Regions from separate parts of the Pseudomonas sp. EA_35y_Pfl2_R5 genome, predicted to be linked through region 2. Evidence: predicted binding sites of a transcription regulator. Region 2 holds the regulator's gene; each other region holds the start of a gene.

The links. Region 2 encodes FliA, which starts transcription of late flagellar genes. Its sites were predicted from a motif close to CTAAAGTTTNNNNNNNNNNNGCCGNTAA; they were not measured.
Positions count from the first base shown of each region.
Region 1: a site for FliA is predicted at 2,747-2,774, ahead of AACX99_RS11615 (flagellar protein MotY). Genes of this name have one in related genera too.
Region 3: a site for FliA is predicted at 3,415-3,442, ahead of AACX99_RS19660 (methyl-accepting chemotaxis protein). Genes of this name have one in related genera too.
Region 4: a site for FliA is predicted at 1,430-1,457, ahead of AACX99_RS09215 (methyl-accepting chemotaxis protein). Genes of this name have one in related genera too.

Region 1 covers NZ_CAXAOW010000005.1:62,022-67,827, reverse strand. The annotation lists gene AACX99_RS11630 (NAD-glutamate dehydrogenase) at 1-791, shown strand, start outside; gene rnt (ribonuclease T) at 888-1,559, opposite strand; gene pyrC (dihydroorotase) at 1,556-2,602, opposite strand; gene AACX99_RS11615 (flagellar protein MotY) at 2,808-3,725, shown strand; gene AACX99_RS11610 (argininosuccinate synthase) at 3,857-5,074, shown strand; gene gloA (lactoylglutathione lyase) at 5,169-5,561, shown strand; gene AACX99_RS11600 (PA3496 family putative envelope integrity protein) at 5,632-5,806, opposite strand, start outside.
Region 2 covers NZ_CAXAOW010000005.1:179,505-185,310, forward strand. The annotation lists gene AACX99_RS12140 (chemotaxis protein CheA) at 1-1,022, opposite strand, end outside; gene AACX99_RS12145 (protein phosphatase CheZ) at 1,034-1,822, opposite strand; gene AACX99_RS12150 (chemotaxis response regulator CheY) at 1,842-2,216, opposite strand; gene fliA (RNA polymerase sigma factor FliA) at 2,313-3,059, opposite strand; gene fleN (flagellar synthesis regulator FleN) at 3,056-3,886, opposite strand; gene flhF (flagellar biosynthesis protein FlhF) at 3,964-5,265, opposite strand; gene flhA (flagellar biosynthesis protein FlhA) at 5,281-5,806, opposite strand, start outside.
Region 3 covers NZ_CAXAOW010000017.1:3,696-9,501, forward strand. The annotation lists gene AACX99_RS19645 (di-heme oxidoreductase family protein) at 1-1,184, shown strand, start outside; gene AACX99_RS19650 (imelysin family protein) at 1,195-2,256, shown strand; gene AACX99_RS19655 (DUF1513 domain-containing protein) at 2,266-3,375, shown strand; gene AACX99_RS19660 (methyl-accepting chemotaxis protein) at 3,569-5,194, shown strand; gene AACX99_RS19665 (efflux RND transporter periplasmic adaptor subunit) at 5,385-5,806, shown strand, end outside.
Region 4 covers NZ_CAXAOW010000003.1:434,941-440,746, forward strand. The annotation lists gene AACX99_RS09210 (Na+/H+ antiporter family protein) at 70-1,389, shown strand; gene AACX99_RS09215 (methyl-accepting chemotaxis protein) at 1,509-3,191, shown strand; gene AACX99_RS09220 (pectin acetylesterase-family hydrolase) at 3,548-4,942, shown strand; gene AACX99_RS09225 (hypothetical protein) at 4,980-5,618, opposite strand; gene AACX99_RS09230 (DUF4442 domain-containing protein) at 5,699-5,806, opposite strand, start outside.

The sequences.
Region 1 (5,806 bases), 120 kb from region 2:
TGCAGCGCCTGAAGGAGTCCACTGGCATGAGCGCTGCCAATGTCGCCGGTGCCTATGTGATCGTGCGTGATGTGTTCCGTCTGCCGCACTGGTGGCAGCAGATTGAAGCGCTGGATTCCAAGGTGCCAGCCGAGTTGCAGTTGCAGATGATGGACGAGTTGATGCGTTTGGGTCGCCGGGCTACACGTTGGTTCTTGCGTAGCCGCCGTAATGACCTGGATGCGGCCCGCGATGTGGGGCATTTTGCGCCACGCGTCGAAGCCCTGGCCCTGAGTCTGGACGAATTGCTCGAAGGCCCGGCCCGCGAGCAGTGGCTGGCCCGCTTCCAGGCGTATGTCGAAGCCGGTGTGCCGGAGGTTCTGGCCCGTGTTGTTGCGGGCACCAGTCATCTGTACACCCTGTTGCCAATTATCGAAGCGTCGGATCTCACTGGCCAGGAACCGGCCCAGGTGGCAGCCGCTTACTTCACCATTGGCGACTCGCTGGAGCTGTCCTGGTACTTGCAGCAAATCACCAGTTTGCCGGTGGAAAACAACTGGCAGGCGCTGGCCCGTGAAGCCTTCCGCGATGACCTGGACTGGCAGCAGCGTGCGATCACCGTATCGGTATTGCAGATGGCTGAAGGTCCGACGGATATCGAGGGGCGTGTTGGCGTGTGGCTCGATCAGCACCGCCGTTTGGTTGATCGCTGGAAGTTGATGCTGGGAGAGTTGCGTGCCGCGACTGCTACCGACTACGCCATGTACGCTGTGGCCAATCGTGAGTTGATGGACCTGGCGCAAAGCGCCTGATAGAAGCAGCGCAGGTTTGACCTGCGCTGTTGCATATAAAAGCCCCGCAGATGCGGGGCTTTTATATGGATGACTGCTTTGCGCTACAAGGGCAGGTCAGTCATCGAAGTCCATCCAGCCGCCCATCTCTTTCCACCGATTGACGATGCCGCAGAACAATTCGGCAGTCTTCTCGGTGTCGTAACGGGCCGAGTGTGCTTCCTTGCCGTCGAAGTCGATGCCGGCGGCTTGGCAGGCTTTGGCCAGTACGGTCTGGCCATAGGCGAGGCCCGCCAGGGTGGCGGTGTCGAAGCTGGAGAACGGGTGGAACGGGTTGCGCTTGATGCCGGTACGGTTCACTGCAGCATTGAGAAAGCCCAGGTCGAAGCTGCTGTTGTGGCCGACCAGGATCGCCCGCTTGCAGCTGTTGGATTTCAGCGATTTGCGCAGGCTGCGGAAAATTTCTGTCAACGCGTGCTCTTCGGTGACGGCCATGCGTAACGGGTGATCGAGTTTGATGCCGGTAAAGTCCAGCGCCGCCTGCTCGATATTGGCACCCTCGAATGGCTCGATGCGGAAGAACTGGGTGTGCTCTGGATAAAGGAAACCGCCTTCGTCCATGCCAATGGTGGTGGCCGCGATTTCCAGCAGGGCATCGGTGGCGCTGTTGAAACCACCGGTTTCCACATCCACGACCACCGGCAGGTAACCGCGAAAGCGCGCCGCCATAGGGTGGCGCGGGCCGGAGTTAGAGCTCTCTAGTTCGTCTTCGTACAGGTCTTCGCTCACGCGTTTGCCTCCAGCAGGCGCCAGCGTAGGGTTTCACCCGCACGCAAAGGAATAACCGACAGTTCGCCTAGCGGTAGGCTCGCCGGGGCGGTCCAGTCTTCGCGAATCAGGGTGATGCTGTCGGTGTTGCGCGGTAGGCCGTAGAAGTCGGCGCCATTGAGGCTGGCGAAGGCTTCCAGCTTATCCAGGGCATTACGTTGCTCGAAGGCTTCGGCATACAACTCGATGGCGGCGTAGGCGGTGTAGCAGCCGGCACAGCCACAGGCGGCTTCTTTGGCGTGCTGGGCATGTGGCGCTGAGTCGGTGCCGAGGAAGAACTTGGCACTGCCACTGGTGGCCGCATCCAGCAGGGCTTCCTGGTGGGTGTTGCGCTTGAGGATCGGCAGGCAATAGAAGTGCGGACGAATACCACCAACCAGCATGTGGTTACGGTTGTAGAGCAGGTGGTGGGCGGTGATGGTGGCGCCGACGTTGGCCGAAGCGCCTTGCACAAACTCCACCGCATCACGGGTGGTGATGTGTTCGAACACCACTTTCAGGGTTGGGAAGCGTTCTACCACACGGCTCAGGTGTTCACCGATAAAGACCTTTTCGCGGTCGAACACATCGATCTCGCTGCGCGTCACTTCACCGTGCACCAGCAGCGGCAGACCGACTTCGGCCATGGCTTCGAGCACCGGGAAAATCTTGTCGATACTGGTCACGCCGGAATCGGAGTTGGTGGTTGCACCCGCCGGGTAGAGCTTGGCCGCATGTACGAAGCCCGAGGCTTTAGCCGTGCGCACATCTTCAGGCTGAGTCAGGTCGGTGAGGTACAGCACCATCAGCGGCTCGAAGCGGCTACCGGCAGGGCGGGCATCGAGAATGCGCTGGCGATAGGCGTCGGCTTCGCTGGCGTTGCGCACCGGCGGTACCAGGTTGGGCATGATGATGGCGCGGCCGAAGGTGCGGGCTACATCGCCGACGGTGTGCGGCAGAACGCCGCCGTCGCGCAGGTGGATGTGCCAGTCGTCGGGACGCAGCAGGGTAAGGCGGTCAGTCATGGAAGCTTCCAGGCGGGCAAAACGTGGCGAGAATGCTACCGGAAAAGCCCCGTGGCAGCACGTTGAAAGCGGGCGCGGTGGGTAAAGCTGACTGAAGGCAGTGCTGTGCTCGGGTTGTGCCTGCGTAAGTGGCATAAAGCACGGCTCAAGTTTTCCGCTGTGGCACCGATAGACAACAGGTAAGCCGTATTACCTGGAGCCTGTCGTGCGACCCTATCCACTCGTGGTGCTTTGCCTATTGGCAAGCCAGCCGGCCATTGGCATCAGTTTCCAGACGCGTCTGGAGAAGATCGAATGGCAGGTCGATGGCGATCAGTTCGAGTGCCGCCTGTCGCAGCCGATCACCGATTTCGGTTCCGGGGTGTTTGTGCGCCGTGCCGGCGAGCAAGTCACCTTCAGCCTGAAAGCCCGCGAGCGCTGGCTGGGTGCCGGCAATGCAACCTTGCTGGCGGCCGCTGCGCCCTGGCAGCCGGGGCGCGGTGATATCAACCTAGGTTCGGTCACCGTGGTGCCGGCAGAGGTGCTGTTCAACAGTTCCCAGGAGCAGGGCACGCGCTTACTCACCGGCCTACTGGAAGGCCGCAGCCCGCTGGTGAGGCATCGTGCGGCGATGGGCGGTGATGCGGTTGAAGTTCGCTTGCTGCCAGCCAAATTTGGCAAGGCATACAACGATTATCTGGATTGCACGGCCAAACTTCTGCCGGTGAATTTCGATCAGGTGCGCAAGAGCCAGGTCGGCTTTCCGGGTGGCGGTATCGATCTGGAGCCGCTGGCTCAGGCCAAGCTGGATATCATCCTGAGCTTTCTCAAGGCCGACCCCAGCGTCAATCGCATTCAGCTCGATGGCCATGCCGACAATAGCGGCAATCGGCTGACCAATCGTGACCTGTCGCGCCGCCGCGCGCTGGCCGTGATGGAGTACCTCAAGGCCGGTGGTATTCCTGCCGAGCAGATCACCATGCGCTTCCATGGTGAGCGCTATCCGGTGGCGCCGAACACTAATGAAGCCAACCGTGCGAAGAATCGCCGGGTAACCATTCTTCTAGATCGGGTGCCGGAGGCGGCAGTGCCGTCTGCACCTGCTCCGGCCCCTGAAGCGACTGACCCAGCGGCTACTTCCTAGCGCCTGCTATTCGTCAGTTGTTCAACAATTATCCGTCGCTTGGCCGTCACAAGCTGTCGCGCCTCTGTAAATCAGGCGCCGTGACCAGTAGAATCACGGGTTTTCCCGCACAACCCCGTGGAGTTGATGGCATGGCCGACGTAAACAAGGTAGTCCTGGCATATTCCGGTGGCCTGGACACTTCCGTGATCCTCAAGTGGCTGCAAGATACCTATAACTGCGAAGTGGTGACCTTCACCGCAGACCTCGGCCAGGGTGAGGAAGTCGAGCCGGCACGCGCCAAGGCCAAGGCCATGGGCGTCAAGGAAATCTACATCGACGATTTGCGCGAAGAATTCGTGCGTGACTTCGTCTATCCGATGTTCCGTGCCAACACCGTCTACGAAGGCGAGTACCTGCTGGGCACGTCTATCGCTCGCCCGCTGATCGCCAAGCGCTTGATTGAAATCGCCAACGAGACCGGTGCCGATGCCATTTCCCATGGCGCCACCGGCAAGGGCAACGACCAAGTGCGTTTCGAGCTGGGTGCCTACGCACTGAAGCCTGGCGTGAAAGTCATCGCCCCGTGGCGCGAATGGGACCTGCTGTCGCGCGAGAAGCTGATGGACTACGCCGAAAAGCATGCCATCCCGATCGAGCGTCACGGGAAGAAGAAGTCGCCGTACTCCATGGATGCCAACCTGCTGCACATCTCCTATGAGGGCGGCGTGCTGGAAGACACCTGGACCGAGCACGAAGAAGACATGTGGAAATGGACTGTCTCCCCCGAGGCAGCGCCTGACGCACCTACCTATATCGAGCTGACCTACCGCAAGGGCGACATCGTTGCCATCGACGGTAAGGAAATGAGCCCGGCCACCGTGCTGGCCGAACTCAACCGCATCGGCGGTGAGAACGGTATCGGCCGTCTGGATATCGTCGAGAACCGTTTTGTCGGCATGAAGTCCCGTGGCTGCTACGAGACGCCCGGCGGCACCATCATGCTCAAGGGCCACCGCGCCATCGAGTCGATCACCCTCGACCGCGAAGTCGCTCACCTGAAAGACGAGCTGATGCCCAAATATGCCAGCCTGATCTACAACGGTTTCTGGTGGAGCCCTGAGCGTCTGATGCTGCAACAGATGATCGACGCCTCCCAGGCCAATGTGAATGGTGTGGTGCGCATGAAGTTGTACAAGGGCAATGTGATCATCACCGGCCGCAAGTCTGATGATTCGCTGTTCGACGCCAATATCGCCACCTTCGAAGAAGATGGCGGCGCATACAACCAGCAGGATGCGGCCGGCTTTATCAAGCTCAACGCTCTGCGCATGCGCATCGCGGCGGGCAAAGGGCGCAAGATGCTCTGATAAACTTGAGCACCTGAGCCACACCAAACCCCGGCCATAAGCCGGGGTTTGCATTTATAAGCCCGCAAGATGGGCAATGATGAGGAGAAACCAGATGAGACTGCTGCACACCATGCTGCGCGTCGGCGATATGGATAAATCCATCGCGTTCTACACCGAAGTGCTGGGCATGACCCTGCTCCGCCGCAAGGATTACCCAGAAGGGCAGTTCACCCTGGCCTTTGTCGGTTATGGCGATGAGGCGCATAACAGCGTGATTGAGCTGACCCATAACTGGGGTGTGGGCAGTTACGAGCTGGGCACTGGTTATGGCCATATCGCCTTGGAAGTGGCCGATGTGTACAAGGCCTGCGAAGACATTCGCACCCGCGGCGGTAAGATCACCCGCGAGCCAGGGCCGATGAAGCACGGCACCAGCATTCTGGCGTTTGTCGAGGATCCGGACGGCTACAAGATTGAGCTGTTATCGCCATCGCGCGCCGATTAGGGCCCGCTGCATCTTGCTGAGCAACAAAAAAGCCCCGCTGCGTAGCGGGGCTTTTTTGCTGGAGACAACGTTAAAGGTCGAAGTCGTATTCGGCCAATTGCTTGTGCAAGCGGCGCTCTTCGAGGAAGTTGTCGATGATCCGGCGCTTGGTCAGGTTGGTCTTGGCAACCTCTACCGGTGCTTCGGCGTCATCCGCTTCTTCGGCAACAAAATCTTCATCCAGCGCAAGATCTTCTTTGTCAGTG
Region 2 (5,806 bases):
GGGGCAGCCTTTTCGGTTGCAGGCGCGGCAGCAGGTGCCTTGGCTGGTTCTGCCTTGGCAGCAGGTTTTACAGCGGGTTTAGGGGCGGCCTTGGCTGGCTCCGCAGGCTTGGCGGCCGCTGCTGGCGCAACGGGCTTGGTCGTTTCAGGCTCGACAAATTTGCCTTTGCCATGCAATTGATCAAGCAGTGCTTCAAACTCATCGTCGGTGATATCACCGCTCGGCGCGGCAGCTGGTTCAGCCTTGGCCGCGGGTGCTGCAGGCGCCGATACAGCAGGCGGCACAAACTGGCCTTTGCCATGCAACTGATCGAGCAGTGACTCAAATTCATCATCGGTGATTTCATCACCAGCCGCTGCTGTTGCCACAGGTGCAGCAGCAACAGGCGCGGCAGGTGCAGCCGCCACGTCGGGCGCTACGAACTGACCTTTGCCATGCAGTTGATCAAGCAGGGACTCGAATTCATCATCGGTAATCTCATCACTGCTGGCGGCGCTGGAGGCTTGCGTCGGCGCCTCATCCAGGGCGCCCAGCAATTGCTCGAATTCACTGTCAGTAATATCGCCGGCAGCCTGTTCAACCTCGGGTTCAGGCTCAGCGTGCACTTCAGCCGGCGCGGTTTCCTCAGCACCTGCCGGCTCAGCCAGGCGTGCCAGGGCGGCCAACAGCTCAGGGGTGGCCGGAGTCAGATCGGTACGTTCACGGACCTGAGTAAACATGCTGTTGACGGCATCCAGTGCTTCTAGCACCACATCCATCAACGCGGAGTCGACGCGCCGCTCACCCTTACGCAGGATGTCGAAGACGTTTTCTGCGATATGGCAGCATTCCACCAGCTCATTGAGCTGGAGAAAACCGGCACCACCTTTGACGGTATGAAACCCGCGAAAAATAGCGTTGAGCAGATTCATGTCGTCCGGGCGGCTTTCCAGCTCTACCAGCTGCTCGGACAGTAGTTCAAGAATCTCGCCGGCCTCTACCAGGAAGTCCTGGAGGATTTCTTCATCGGCGCCGAAGCTCATAAGACGTGCTCCTAAAATCCCAGACTGGAAAGCAGGTCGTCGACATCATCCTGATTGGATGCGACGTCTTCACGCTTATCGGCATGAATCTGCGGACCTTCACCACGGGAAGGCTCTTTTTGTTGTTCTTGTTCGGCGCGTAGCAGCTCATGGTTGTGCTCAATGCCGGCGAACTGGTCTACCTGGCTGGCCATCAACACCAGTTTCAGCAGATTGCTTTCCACCTCGGTCACCAGCTGGGTTACACGCTTGATCACCTGCCCCGTCAGATCCTGATAGTCCTGAGCCAGGAGAATATCGTTGAGGTGACCCGATATCTTGGCGCCGTCACGCTCGCTACGCGCGAGAAACAACTCCACACGCTTGGCCAACTCACGAAAGCCATCGGCGCTCATCTCGCGGCGCATAAAGCGCCCCCAGTCAGCGCTCAGACTCTGCGCCTCATCACTGAGGTCATTAACCAATGGTGCGCTCTGCTCAACCAGATCCATGGTGCGATTGGCCGCTTTCTCGGTCATCGTCACCACGTAATTCAGGCGTTCGGTGGCATCGGTAATTTGCGAGACCTCAGTGGCGTGTGGCACACGGGGATCTAGCTGGAAGTTGACGATGGCGTTGTGCAGCTCACGGGTCAGCTTGCCGACTTCGTGATACAAGCCGCGGTCACGCGCTTTGTTGAGCTCATGTATCAGCTGTACCGCTTCACCAAAGTTGCCTTGTTCCAGGCTATCTACCAGTTGGCGAGCGTTGTGTTTCAGGGACGACTCAAGATCACCCTGAGCGGAATCTTTATGTTCCATAGCAACCTCATGGCAGACATCAGCCGTTGACGCGTTCGAAGATTTTTTCAATCTTCTCTTTCAGTACCTGGGCAGTGAACGGCTTGACTACATAACCGTTAACACCAGCCTGGGCTGCTTCGATGATCTGATCGCGCTTGGCCTCAGCGGTTACCATCAACACCGGCAGAGTTTTCAGGCGCTCATCCGCACGCACTGCACGCAGCAGGTCGATACCCGTCATACCGGGCATGTTCCAGTCCGTCACCAGAAAATCGAAACTGCCGCTCTGCAGCATGGGCAGCGCGGTCACGCCATCATCGGCTTCCGCTGTGTTGGTGAACCCCAAGTCACGCAGGAGGTTCTTGATGATCCGTCGCATCGTTGAAAAGTCATCAACGATGAGGATTTTCATGTTCTTGTCCAAGTCGACCTCCGTACAGTCCCAAACGCACCCAGCACCCTGTGTACGCTTTTAATCGTGAAACCGGCCTAGCGTTAGCGAGTAAACTCAATGTGCGCGCCACTCGCCCAAACGAGCGCGTAAACGAGCGGCACACTGACTGTGTAGTTGGCTTACACGTGATTCGCTAACCCCCAACACCTCACCGATCTCTTTAAGATTCAATTCTTCATCGTAATATAGCGCTAACACTAGGCGCTCGCGCTCCGGCAGGTTGGCAATGGCATCTGCCAAGGCCGCCTGAAAGCGTTCATCTTCCAGATCACGAGAAGGTTCGAGATGGTTGCTGCCAGCGTCTTCACCCAGCCCACCGTGCTCGCCGTCCTGCAAAAGGTCGTCAAAGCTGAACAGGCGGCTGCCTAAAGTGTCGCCAAGAATGCCGTAGTAATCCTCGAGACTCAATTGGAGTTCGGCCGCAACCTCTTGATCTTTAGCGTCTCTGCCGGTTCTGGCCTCAATTTTTCTAATCGCGTCGCTGACCATGCGGCTATTGCGATGCACTGAGCGTGGGGCCCAGTCCCCTTTACGCACTTCATCAAGCATGGAGCCGCGAATGCGAATACCGGCGAAGGTCTCAAAGCTGGCACCTTTACTGGAGTCGTATTTTTTTGACGCTTCGAGCAAGCCGATCATCCCAGCCTGGATCAAGTCGTCGACCTGCACATTAGCCGGCAAGCGCGCCAACAGGTGGTAGGCGATGCGTTTGACCAAGGGCGCGTAGCGCTCGATCAATTGATGTTGGGAATCCTGCGCCTGCGCCTTGCTATACATACGAAGTCCAGAAGCTGCTGTCATATGGCCGTGTCTGCGATCGGTTGCTGCACCAGACGCTCAACGAAAAACTCCAAATGACCACGCGGATTGGCCGGTAATGGCCAGGCATCGACTTTTTGGGCTATCGCCTTGAACGCCAGCGCGCACTTCGAACGCGGGAAGGCTTCATAAACCGCACGCTGTTTCTGCACGGCCTTGCGCACTGACTCGTCATAAGGAACTGCACCTACGTACTGCAGGGCAACGTCGAGAAAGCGGTCAGTGACTTTAGTCAGCTTAGCAAAGAGGTTACGACCTTCCTGCGGGCTGTGAGCCATGTTGGCCAATACGCGGAAACGATTCATGCCGTGATCGCGGTTAAGCAGTTTGATCAGCGCATAGGCGTCAGTAATCGACGTTGGCTCATCACACACCACCACCAGCACTTCCTGAGCCGCGCGCACGAAGCTGACCACGCCATCACCGATACCGGCGGCGGTGTCGATAATCAGCACATCGAGGTTGTCACTGATATCGCTGAACGCCTGGATCAGCCCAGCATGCTGCATGGGCGACAGCTGCACCATGCTCTGAATGCCAGACGCAGCCGGCACGATGCGAACGCCACCGGGGCCCTGCAACAGCACATCGCGCAGTTCACATTCACCACTGATGACGTCTTCCAGGGTGCGCTTGGCGCTCAGACCAAGCAGCACATCGACGTTGGCCAAGCCCAGGTCGGCGTCCATCAGCATCACCCGGCGACCAAGATCAGCCAGGGCCAACGCCAGGTTCACCGACACATTGGTCTTACCGACGCCACCTTTGCCGCCGGTCACCGCAATCACCTGTACGGGATGCATACCCATATTTCTACACACCTTGTCTAACTTCGACTGGAGCCACTTGGTCGGCTAAGCGCGGTTCAATTCCAACAGCATGGCACTTAACTCACGCGTCGTGCAGGTTGCTGGTAAAGGCCGGCAAACATCTCCGCCATCGTATCCTCGCTTGGATCTTGATTGGCCTGCAGCCCCACGGCCCGACTAACCAATTGATGACTGCGCGGAACCTGCAAATCATCGGGAATGCGTGGCCCATCAGTAAGATAGGCTACCGGTAGACGCTGGCTAATAGCCAGTCCTAAAACCTCACCCAGACTCGTCGCTTCATCCGCCTTGGTCAGGATGCAGCCAGACAAACCGCAGCGCTTATAACTATGGTAGGCGGCTTTCAGGACTTGACTCTGGCTGGTGGCCGCCATTACCAGATAATTTTTAGCGTTGACACCACGGCTGGCCAGCGTTTCCAGTTGCATGCGCAGGGCCGGATCATTAGCGGGTAAGCCTGCAGTATCGATCAATACCACACGCTTACGTGCCAATGGGGCCAAAGCCTGGGTCAATGACTGACCGGGGTCAACCAAGGTCACTGGGACATTGAGAATGCGCCCCAGCGTCTTGAGTTGCTCCTGAGCACCAATGCGGTAGCTGTCCAGGCTGACCAGGGCAATATGCTGCGCGCCGTACTTGAGCACGTAGCGCGCGGCCAGCTTGGCCAGGGTGGTGGTCTTGCCCATGCCGGCCGGCCCCACCAAAGCGATCACACCGCCCTCATCCATCGGTTCCTGCTTCGGCGTTTTGATTGCATGAGCCAGGTGCGCGAGCAACATGCGCCAGGCCTGACGAGGTTCGTTCACGCCGCTGACACGCTCCAGCAGCGCCTTCGACAATTCGGCCGACAGCCCCATGCGCTGCAGGCGACGCCACAAATTGGCCTGCTGCGGGCGGCGGGTCTGCAATTGGCCCCAGGCAATGGAGCCCAGCTGCACTTCAATCAATTCGCGCAGGCCGTGCAGTTCGAAACGCATGGCATCCAGCGCGCGCTGATCGGTGGCCGCAGCAGGCGCCGCCTGCGATTTACGCATTACGGCAGCCAAGCTATCAGCAGGCAGGCTGTCGGCTGCGCCAAACAGCTGGCGGTCCTTGCCAGCATCGACCTGGGTGCGGGTGCTCAGCTCAGCCTGGGCCGTAGCGATTTTTGCCTGAGTCTTGCGCAACTCGGCTTCCAGCGCCGGGTTGGGCTGGCGAGCCGGTGCGGCAGGCACCTGATAATCCAGCGCGGCGGTCAGTTCGACACCGCCGGCTACCCGACGATTGCCAATGATCGAGGCATCGGCACCCAACTCATCACGCACCAGCTTCATGGCGGTTCGCATATCGGCGGCGAAAAAGCGTTTGACCTGCATGGCCTGTAACCTCGGTTAGTTCTGCCCCACCGTCGCAACGATGGTGACCTGCTTGTTATCCGGAATTTCCTGGTATGCCAATACATGGATACTCGGAACCGCCAGCCGCGCGAATCGCGAGAGCATCGCCCGGACCGGACCGGCCACCAGCAAAATCACTGGCTTGCCGAGCATCTCCTGGCGCTGCGCCGCTTCCACCAGGGAACGCTGCAGCTTCTCGGCCATGCCAGGCTCCAGGAGGATGCCCTCCTCGGAGCCTTGACCGGCTTTCTGAATACTGTTGAGCAATATCTGTTCCAACCTGGGTTCCAAGGTGATCACAGGCAGCTCCAGCTCTAGTCCCACAATGCTTTGCACGATTGCGCGGGCCAACGCGACACGTACCGCAGCCACCATCGCGGCGGGATCTTGACTCTTCACCGCGACATTGGCGATGGCCTCGGCGATGGTGCGGATATCGCGCACCGGCACCTGCTCCTGCAACAAACTCTGCAACACCTTGAGCAAGGTCGACAGAGAAATCATTCCTGGCACCAGCTCT
Region 3 (5,806 bases), on a different contig from region 2:
GCGCACCAGCAACCACTACCGCGCGTGACGGCCTCGGCCCGTTGTTCAACACCAACGGCTGCCAGAACTGCCATATCAAGGACGGCCGCGGCCATCCGCCGGCGCCTGATGCGCAGAGCGCAGCGTCGATGCTGGTACGCCTGTCGATTCCATCGGGCAGCGAGCACGCCGAAATCATCCAACGCCTCGGCGTACTGGCCGAACCCACCTATGGCGGCCAGCTGCAGGACATGGCCAACCCGGGCGTCGCGCCCGAAGGCAAGGTGCGCGTCAGTTACAGCACACAATTGGTCAACTTTGCCGATGGTCATCAGGTCGAGCTGCGCAAGCCCAAGCTAGAAATCAGCCAGCTCGGTTACGGCGCCCTGCATCCCGACACGCTGGTCTCCGCGCGCATCGCCCCGCCGATGATTGGCCTCGGCCTGCTCGAAGCGATCCCCGAAGCGGCCATCCTGGCCAATGCCGACCCCGAGGACGGCGATGGCGATGGCATTTCCGGGCGCGCCAACCAGGTCTGGGACCGCGAGCAGCAACGCACGGTGCTCGGCCGTTTCGGCTGGAAGGCGGGCCAGCCGACGCTCAACCAGCAAAATGCCGAAGCCTTTGCCAACGATATGGGCCTGACGAGTACGCTGATTGCCCATGACAATTGCACAATGGCGCAAACCGACTGTGGCAACGCACCCCACGGCGGCGAGCCCGAGGTCAGCGACAACATCCTTGCCAGCGTGCTGTTTTACACCCGCAATCTCGGCGTGCCGGCAAGACGCGGCGCCGATACGCCGCAGGTGCTCGCCGGCAAAAACCTGTTCCACCAGACCGGCTGCCAGGGCTGCCATACCCCGCAATTCACCACCGCTGCCGATACTGCCGAGCCTGAATTGGCCAATCAGCTGATTCGCCCCTATACCGACCTCCTGCTGCACGACATGGGCGAAGGCCTGGCAGACAACCGCCCGGAATTTCTCGCCAGCGGCAGTGAGTGGCGCACCCCGCCGCTGTGGGGCATCGGCCTGACGGAAACGGTCAACGGCCATACCCAGTTCCTGCATGACGGTCGCGCGCGCAACCTGCTGGAGGCCATCCTCTGGCACGGCGGTGAGGCCGAGGCGGCCAAGCAGCAGGTGCTGACTTTCAATGCCGACGAGCGCGACGCGCTGTTGGCGTTTCTGAATTCGTTGTAAGGAGCCGCAGATGATCCGCTCACCCCTCACGCTCGCCCTGCTTAGCCTCACGCTCACTGCCTGCAGCCCAAGCAATCCGCAGCAGCAGGTCAGCCGCGCGCTTACCGATGGCGTGTTACTGCCGATTTACAGTGCCTGGAGCGAAGCTGACCGACAGCTGGCCGTCAGCGGCCAAGCTTTCTGCAGCGGACAACAGAGTCTGACCGACGCCCGCCTGGCATTCAGCAGCGCGCAAAGCGCCTGGGCCGCCGTGCAACCGGTTGCCTTCGGCCCGCTAGCCGAAGGCAACCGCGCCTGGCAGGTACAGTTCTGGCCGGACAAGAAGAACCTCGTGGCGCGTCAGGTCGAGGCGCTGGTCAACAGCAAGCCCGAGCTGACCCCAGCCGATCTGGATAAATCCAGCGTCGTGGTGCAGGGCCTGACCGCCTATGAATACCTGCTGTTCGACCCAGCCATCGACCTGGGCGTCGCCGAACAGAAAGCCCGCTACTGCCCGCTGATCGTCGCCATCGGCCAGCACCAGCAAGCGCTGGCCGCCGATGTGCTGAGACAGTGGCAAGCCAAAGACGGTATGGCCGCGCTGCTCAAGGACTTCCCCAACGCCCGCTACGCCGAAGCCCCGGAAGCAGTTGCAGAACTGCTGCGCACCCAGGTCAGCGCCCTCGACGGACTGAAGAAAAAGCTCGGCACGCCACTCGGCCGCCAGAGCAAAGGCCAGCCGCAGCCCTACCAGGCCGAAGCCTGGCGCAGCAAGGCCAGCCTGGCCAACCTCGCCGCCAGCCTGGCCAGTGCCGAACGCATCTGGCTGGGTGCCGAGCAGAATGGCATTCAAGCACTGCTCGACAGTGATCAAGACGCACTGAAACAACGTATTAATGCCGCCTACAGCGACACCCGCCAGCGCCTGGCCGCGGCCCAGCGCCCGCTCGGCGAACTGCTTAGCGACGAAGCCGGTCGTGTTGAGGTCAATGCGCTATATGACAGCCTGAATGTTTTGCATCGCCTGCATGAGTCCGAGCTGGCCAAGACCCTGGGCATCCAACTGGGCTTTAACGCCCATGACGGTGACTGAAGCATGCAGATCAATCGCCGCGCCTTTCTCGGGCTGAGCATCGCTGCTGTTGCCGCTACGGCAGCGGCCGCCGGCGCTTACGGCGGCTGGACGTTGATGCACAACAGCGCGCAGCCGCTACTGCTATCGGCGCGCAACGACAGCGCCGGCAAGCACTTCGCAGTGGGTTATAGGCTGGATGGCAGCCAGGTATTTGCCACCCAGGTCAGCGAGCGCTGCCACGATGTGATTGGCCATCCGTTTCTGCCGATGGCACTGTTTGTCGGCCGCCGCCCGAGCACCCAGAGCTACCTGATCGACACCCGTGACGGCCGCCTGCTGCAGACCCTGAATTCACCCAACCAGCGCCACTTCTATGGCCATGCGGTGTTCCATAAGGACGGCGAATGGCTGTACGCCACCGAGAACGACACCTCTGACCCCGGTCGCGGCGTACTCGGTGTCTATCGCCTGCAAGGTGAACAGTTGCTGCGCAGCAGCGAACTGTCGACCCACGGCATCGGGCCGCACCAGCTACTCTGGCTGCCAGACGGTGAAACCCTGGCGGTGGCCAACGGCGGCATCCGCACCGAGGCCGACAGCCGGGTGGAAATGAACCTTGATGCCATGCAGTCCAGCCTGGTGCTGCTGCGCCGCGACGGCAGCCTGATCAGCCAGGAGCAGCTGCCCGAACGGATGAACAGCGTGCGGCATATGGCCGTAGCCAGCGACGGCACCCTGGTCAGCGGTCAGCAATATATGGGCGAGGCCAGCGATGTGGTGCCACTGCTGGCGATCAAACGCCCCGGCCAGCCCTTCCAGCACTTCCCGGTAGCCGAGGCACAGCGCCAGTTGATGAGCCAGTACACCGCCAGCGTGGCGATCCACAGCGAGCGGCGTCTGCTAGCGTTGACCGCACCGCGCGGCAACCGGGTGTTTATCTGGGATCTGGACAGTGCCGAGCTACGCCTGGATGCGTCCCTGGCCGACTGCGCCGGCGTTGGCGCGGTAGCCGAAGGCTTTGTGGTCAGCAGTGGCGTCGGCCGTTGCCGCTTATATGACTGCCGCAGCGCCGAGATCAGCAGCCTGCCGCTACAACTCCCCGCAGGCCTGTGGGACAACCACCTGCGCCTGGCCTAGACCGCCCCACCGCTGAATCTGTAACACGCCTGCGGCACGTTAAAGAACGCTGCCGCAGAGCCGATCTATACTCCTAGCGAGCCGCTGCTTCTCGGCAATCCGGCCCAGCTGATACCAGTCGATAGGGATCTTCGCAGTTCGGGCGCGTTCAGCGTCACTGGCATCCCGCCTCCCACACTCAGGGGTATGACCCATGTTTCTGCAAAAATCCTTGCGCGCGCAAATCCTCGCCCTGCTCGGCGGCAGCCTGGCGCTGATTCTGGTCACGGCACTGGCCTGCTTCAGCTTCCTTTCCAACGGCATGCAGTCCTATCGGGGCCTACTTGAAGGACCGTTGGCGGCTTCGACGCTGATCGAATCGACCAACCTGAACTTCAAGACCCAAGTGCAGGAATGGAAGAACGTGCTGCTGCGTGGCAGCGACAAAGCCCAACTGGACAAATACTGGAGCCAGTTTGAAACGCAGGAGCGCAAGGTGCAGGACTTACTGGGCAAATTGAGCGAACTGGCCAGCGCCGACCGTGCACTGAAAACCAAGGTCGACGCGCTGCGCAGTGAGCATCAGACACTCGGCGCCAATTACCGCAAGGGCCGTGATGCTTTTGTCGCCGCCGGTGGTGACGCTGCGGTCGGCGACAAGGCAGTCTCCGGCATTGACCGCAACACCACGCAGCAGTTGGAGGCACTGTCCAGCGAACTGCATGAGCAGAGCCTGGAGCAGGCCAACCTGATCAACGCCTCGGCAGATCGCACCATTACCTTCGGCACCCTGCTGATGCTCGGCGCTACCGTGGTGATCGCGTTGTTCAGCCTATGGCTGATCAACCGCAACCTGATCAATCCAATCCGCGAGCTGATCGAGCATATTGCGCAACTTAGCCAGGGTAATTTCGGTAAGCGCGTCGACTCCACCCGCCAGGACGAGCTGGGTAATCTGGCCGTTGCCGCGAATATTCTGCGCGACTTCCTCTCCGACACCTTTACCCGCTTGAAACGCAGCACGGCGGACCTGGACATCGCCAGTGGCGAACTCAACTCCATCGCCACCCTGATGGCCCAGGGCACACGCGAACAGTTCTCGCGTACCGATCAGGTCGCCACTGCCATGCACGAAATGTCCGCCACCGCTCAGGAAGTCGCACGCCACGCTGCCGAAGCCGCCGGCGCGGCCGATGCTGCCGATAGCGCGGCGCGTCAGGGCGAAACGGTGATGCAGGCGACCATCAAAACCATTACCGATATTCGCGGCGAAATCAGCAACACCTCGGAGGTGATTCGCCGCCTGGAAGCCGATAGCGGGCGCATCGGCAAGGTACTGGAAGTAATTCGCGGCATCGCCGAGCAAACCAACCTGCTGGCGCTCAATGCCGCCATTGAGGCTGCCCGCGCCGGCGAACAAGGCCGCGGTTTTGCCGTAGTCGCGGACGAGGTGCGCACCCTGGCGCAGCGTACCGCCGAGTCCACCGCAGAAATCCACCAGATCATCGACACCGTACAAACCGGCGCGGTGAATGCGGTACGCGCCATTGAAAGCGGTCAGCAGCGCAGCGAGGAAGGCGTGACTCAGGTCACCGAGGCCGGCGCGACGCTGCAGCTGATCACCAGCGCGGTGGAAGCGATCCGCGATATGAACAGGCAGATCGCCACCGCCGCCGAAGAGCAGACCTCCGTGGCCGAAGACATCTCGCGCAACCTTACCGAGATCACCGCCATCGCCACCGCCAACCAGGAGAACGTGCAGCGCACCGAAAGCGCCGGGCAAAACCTGCAAGTCCTCTCTGGCCAACTCAACGAAGTGACCCAACGCCTGAGTGCCTGAGCAGCACAGCGCAACACACAAAATGCCAGCTTATGCTGGCATTTTGCTTAAAAAGCACTTGATCAATCAGGCAACTTTTGCACAACAACATTTTGCAAATGCGAATCTTTGACAGGCCTTGGCGCGCGGTCTAAGGTGCCCCTCTTGCCTATTCCCAGGCTATTCAACCGCCTTGCCAAGGAACCGGAATATGTTGCTCCGCCGCATGCTGATCATGCTCGGCGCAGTACTCGTCGTGGTACTCGCCCTCGCCGCCTACAAAGGCTTTTCCATCTACCAACAAGTGCAGATGTTCTCGGCACCGCAGCCCGCCATCAGCGTCGATGCCGCAACGGCAGAAGAACGCCCGTGGCAGGGTCGCCTGCCAGCCATCGGTACGCTCAAGGCTTTCCAGGGCGTTGACCTGACCGTGGAGGTCGGCGGCACCGTACAACAGGTGCTGTTCCGCTCTGGCGAGCAGGTCACCCCGCAGCAACCGCTGATTCAGATGAACAGCGACGTTGAACAGGCCAGCCTGGCCACCGCCGAAGCTGAACTGGGCCTAGCCCGCGTCGAATTCGAGCGCGGCCGCAGCCTGGTCAACCGCCAGAGCATTTCGAAAAGCGAGTTTGA
Region 4 (5,806 bases), on a different contig from region 2:
CCGAACCGGCGCAGCATCCAGAGAAGGTTAAGACCTTCGCGGACCTCTTTAAATTGCGGGAGTAACTTGATGAACGCAGTCGTTGCGGCAGTGGGGATCATGCTGATTCTCAGCTTGTGCCGTGTGCATGTGGTGGTGGCTTTGATCGTCGGTGCATTGGCCGGTGGTCTGCTCGGGGGGCTGGGGATTGAAGGCTCGCTGGCGGCGTTCAATAAAGGCCTGGGCGGCGGCGCGACAGTGGCGTTGTCCTATGCCTTGCTTGGTGCCTTTGCCGTGGCAATTGCCAAATCCGGCTTGGCTCACGCTCTGGCAGACAAGGCTCTGGCCATGGTCGGCAAGCAGGACGCCAAAGGCGCAGGGCTGCTCAAGTGGTTGCTGATTGTGCTGTTGCTGGCAGTGGCTATTTCCTCGCAGAACATCCTGCCGATTCATATCGCTTTTATCCCGCTGCTGGTGCCGCCGCTGCTTTATGTACTGAGCAAGCTGCAGCTCGACCGTCGCCTGATTGCTTGTGTGCTGACCTTCGGCCTGATTACGCCTTATATGTTTCTGCCGGTGGGTTTTGGCGGGATTTTCCTCAATGACATTTTGCTGGCCAATGTCGCCAGTGGCGGCGTCGATACCCAAGGTTTGGAAGTGACCAAGGCTATGGCGATTCCCGCATTGGGCATGCTGTGCGGCTTGCTGGTAGCGGTGCTGTTCAGCTACCGCAAAAAACGTGTGTATGACCTGAGCAAGATCGAGCAGGCCGAGCGCGTTGATGTTGCCTACAACCCACTGAGCCTTCTGGTGGCGGGCGTGGCGATTGTCGCGGCGTTTGTCGTGCAGCTGTGGCTGGACTCGATGATCATCGGCGCCCTGGTGGGTTTCATCATTTTCTCGGTGTCCGGCGTGGTGCGCTGGAAAGAGGCCGATGGCCTGTTTACCGAAGGCATGAAAATGATGGCGATGATCGGCTTTATCATGATCGCCGCCGCCGGTTTTGCCGAAGTGATGAAAGCCACTGGCGAGGTGAAAAGCCTGGTCGACAGCTCCGCCGAGCTGATCGGTCATGACAAGGCGTTGGGCGCACTGCTTATGCTATTGGTGGGACTGCTGGTGACCATGGGCATTGGCTCATCGTTCTCCACCGTGCCGATCATCGCCGCAATCTTTGTACCGCTGGGCCTGCAGTTGGGCTTCAGCCCGTTGGCCATCTTGTGCATCGTCGGCACTGCCGGCGCGCTGGGGGATGCCGGCTCGCCAGCCTCCGATTCGACCCTCGGTCCAACCGCCGGGCTTAACGTCGATGGCCAGCACAACCATATCTGGGACAGCGTGGTACCGACCTTCCTGCACTACAACCTGCCCCTGCTGGTATTCGGTTGGGCAGCAGCTATGGTGATCTAATCGGGTTCGGGGTCGTCTGAAGCGCTACAGCTGTAGGTGACTCAACCTTTCAGCGGGGCAACCGATATACCGGTTGCCCCGTTTTTATTCCGCTGTATCGCTTAGCAAGGACCTGCCCGATGCGTCTTACCTTGAAATCAAAAGTAGTGCTGTTGGCACTGGTACCGGTGGTGCTGTTTGCCCTGGTACTCAGTGGTGCCGCCGCCAAGGTGTTACAGAACCTGGCAGCCCAAGAGGTTGAGGAGACCCGCGAGCGCCTGCTGCAGGAGAGCCGCAACGAGCTGCAGCATTACGTACAAATTGCCCTGGGTTCGGTGCAGTCGCTGTATGACGGTGCCGCGCAAGGCGATATGGCCAGCCGCGAACAAGCCATCGCCATTCTGTCGAAAATCAAATTCGGCAAGGACGGTTATTTCTTCGGCCACGACTCCAATGTGGTGCGCCTGTTCCGCGGCGACAGCCCGGTGGATGTCGGCAAGAGCCTGGCCGATCGCCGTGATCCGAATGGCGTGTACATCAACCGTGAACTGGTGAATGTCGCCAAGAACAACAGCTACTACGTCAATTACAGCTCGCCACTGCCGACCAATGATGCGGTGCTGGTACCGAAAATGGCCTACAGCTACTACCTGCCGAAGTGGGATATGGCGCTGGGCACGGCGATCAACCTTGACGGTATCGAGGCGCAAATCGCCCAAGTACAGGTTGAAATCGACGAGCGCATCAGCACCATCATCACCAGCATCATGGTGATTGCTGCCGTGCTGCTGGTGATATTCGGCATTGTCGGTGTGGTGCTGAGCAACACCTTCCTGCGCCCGCTGCAGCAGATCAAGGACAACCTCGATGACATCGCCGCAGGTGAAGGTGACCTGACGCGCCGCCTGCCGATCAATGGTGACGATGAGCTGGGACAACTGGCGGGCTCGTTCAACCGTTTTGTCGAGAAGATCCACGGTTTGGTACGGCAGATCGTCGATATGACCGGCCAACTGACTGAACTGGTTGGCCAGGTCTCAGCCCAGACGCAGCGCTCGGAAGAGGCTATGGAGCGTCAGCGCCATGAGACCGATCAGGTGGCCACCGCTATCAATGAAATGTCTGCCGCTGCCCATGAGGTCGCGCAAAGTGCTCAGGGTGCAGCAGAAGCAGCGCAGAAGACCGACACCGAAGGCCAGGCAGCGAAAAAGGTGGTCGATGGCAGCATCGAGCGCATCCATACCCTGGTGCAGGACATCCGCGACAGCGGCGTATCCCTCGACACTCTGCAGAAGGACGTGTCGTCGATTGTCAGCGTGCTCGATGTGATCCGCTCAATCGCCGAGCAGACCAATCTGCTAGCTCTTAACGCCGCCATTGAGGCCGCGCGAGCCGGTGAAGCGGGGCGCGGCTTTGCCGTGGTAGCCGATGAAGTGCGCGCGTTGGCCAGCCGCACGCAGCAGAGCACCCAGGAAATTCAGGGCATGATCGACCGTCTGCAGAAGGGGACTCAGGATGCTGTGACATCGATGCGCCGCTCTAGCGATGCGGGTGATGTCACCAGCGAGCAGGCCAATCTGGCCGGTACCTCGTTGGATGCCATTGCACAATTGATCGGCACCATCAACGCAATGAACGCGCAGATCGCCAGCGCCGCCGAGGAGCAAACCGCCGTGGCCGAAGAGATCAACCGCAGTGTGCACAAGATTGCCGTGGCGGTGGACAGCGTGGCCGACGAAACCCAGCAGGGCGCGCAAACCGCTCGCAACCTAGCCGGGCTGGGTGAACGCCTAGGTGCTCTGGTCCGTCAGTTCCGCATATAGCACCTAACGCAGCCACATAAAAAGGGAAGCCAAGCTTCCCTTTTTATTGCGCATGTGAATGCAGAAATGACGCGCCGGCAGATAACGACAGCAGCTTAAAAACCGCCGCGCTATATCCAATAAGTATGTTCTCCTGTGGTTAGCGGGAGTTTCTTGGACTAACGTGCACGAATCGCCAGGCTGGCTTGAAGTTTAAGCAGCGGCGATACGTTTGGGTACGCGCAGTTACTGCTGCTTCGGTGCGTTTATGAGCAGCTTCCAGTAGGGAACAGCTGATTTCGGGTAACACTGGAGGTACTTCATATAACGGCTCGGGTATGTGGACCCATCGCTGACAATAAGATGAGGGACTCACCATGTCTGTAGCGATAACTCTTCGGCGCTGCGTCGCGCCGCTGATGGTTTCGGCCTTGGCAATGCCAGTTCAGGCCGAACAGGGCGATTACAACTTCTGGCAAACCCTGAGTAATCTGGTAGTGGCACCGGCGGCAGATAACAAGGTCACCCCGGCGCAGCGCCTCGGGCCGTATCCGCTGCTGGCCAACCCGAGCGGTTTCAACAGCGGCTTCCAACCGGCCAATTACTATGCCTGGCAAACCGTACAGATGGCCCCGCAAACCGGCGCTGTGTGTGGCAATGGTTCGCCGTACAAGTTCTTCGTCAACCGCGTGCCCAACACCCGAAATACCATCATCTACCTTGAGGGTGGTGGAGCTTGTTGGGACTACGCCAGTTGCACCGGGCAGAGTGGCATTCGCGGCGCACGCAACCCCGACGGTATTCCCAATGACTACATGAGTCTGCTCAACCCGGGTGCCAGCCTGGTCAGTCCTTTTGTGGTGCGTCTGCATCCCTGGACGCGGGTGAAAACTCAGAACTGGAACATGGTCTATGTGCCGTATTGCACCGGCGACATCTACTCCGGCGACAAGGTCGCAGTCTATGAAGACCCGCAGAGCCAGCAGGCGCCTTTGATCTGGCACCACAATGGCCTGCGCAATATGCGCGCAGTTGTGGGTTGGCTGAAAGACAACTTGCCACGTCCCACGCAGATGCTGACCACCGGCTGCAGCGCTGGCGGTGCAGGCAGCCTGACCAACTATGCGCCGACGCGTCAGGACATTGCGCCGACGCGCAGCTTCCTGATTAATGACTCCGGCCCAGTGTTCTCGGCTATCAGCGGAGGGAGTAACGAGGCGTATCCGTCCTTGCCGCTGCAGGGTTTTATCCGCAACGCCTGGGGGCTGGATGCCGGGCCATTGCCGTACCTGCAGTCGCGTTTGCCGGGGCTTAACCTGAACAATCTGGGCACCATCTACCCGGCTTTGTCGAGCAACCTGGCGGCTGATCGCATGGGTCATACGCACTTCTGGAAGGACCTGAATTACTCGTCCTATTCCTATGAGCGCTTCTACCCGGAAATCATCAACGCACCGAACCAGGCCGCCAAGGAGGCACTGATCCACGCCAAGTGGGATGTAGACACCGGCAGGCTGCGTAACGAGCTGGCCAACCTGCCGAATGTCGGCGGTTACTTCCCGCAGTACCGCGCGGTCAATGAAAGCCACTGCACCAGCATCATCGAGTTTGCCAACGCGGATATTCAGGAGCAGAACCTGCAGCTGGATGATTTCGTCAATAACGTGATGAATGGCAGCGGCCCGGTTCTCGATGCCTCCGAGCAGAGCGATACCGCCGACCGCAACAAACCTTTCAATCTGCTGTACTACGCGCTCGACCAACTGCTGTAACGCTTTCGCCCGACCTGAGCAGCCTGCTCAGGTCGGGCTATTGATAATGCTGTTCGCGCGCCTGTTGCAGACGCTGGCGCAAGTATTCATCGCGGCTCAAACCATCGGGGAAGCTGTCCATGCTCAGGACCTCCTCCACAATGCGCTTCTCATCAGTCTTGTAACGACGAAACTCGGCGCTGGGTTTTGCTGCTTTGGCTTCGCGCTCGGCGCTAATCGCCTTGTAGCGAGCGACCAAGGCGGCGGCCTGATCTTTCTGCGCCTGTTCATCGCCAGTAGTGAGCTGGATCAGGCCCAGTTGCAGTAACAACGACTCACTCATGGCCAGCTCACTGCGCTGCTCGTAGGCCTCGATCTGCTCACGCAGGGCCTGCGCCTGGCTTTCACGTTGTGCGGGGGACAGTTCGGCGGCGCCGCTGACAAAGTCGCGATAGGCCTGATGGAACGCCAGGCGCTGCTCCTGGTTTTTTACCGCAGGGGTTTGTAGCAGCTCCTGCAACTGGGCCTCAGTGGGCATCGGTGTTGCCAGGCTATCGTCCCAGAGTGTGCTTGTGGGGCTAGCGGCCTGATTGATTAGTGCGACCTGCTGTGGCTCGCTGTGTAAACGCCAATACAGAGTGCCGAGCACGGCAATCAACACCAGCCCACCACCCACTAAAAGAGGTTTTCCCTGCACCGCCATCTCCTGAATAGCGCCGCACAGTGCGACGCTGTCAGCTTAGCAGGTAGTTTTCAACGACCTGCTAGTAGGTGCATTCAGCGTTTCTTGCTGACCCAGGCCCAGAGCATTTCACACTGGATCGGCTGGATACCGGCTTCATCGGTGACTGTCACGGCAACCAGTACTTCGCCTTTTTCCTGGGT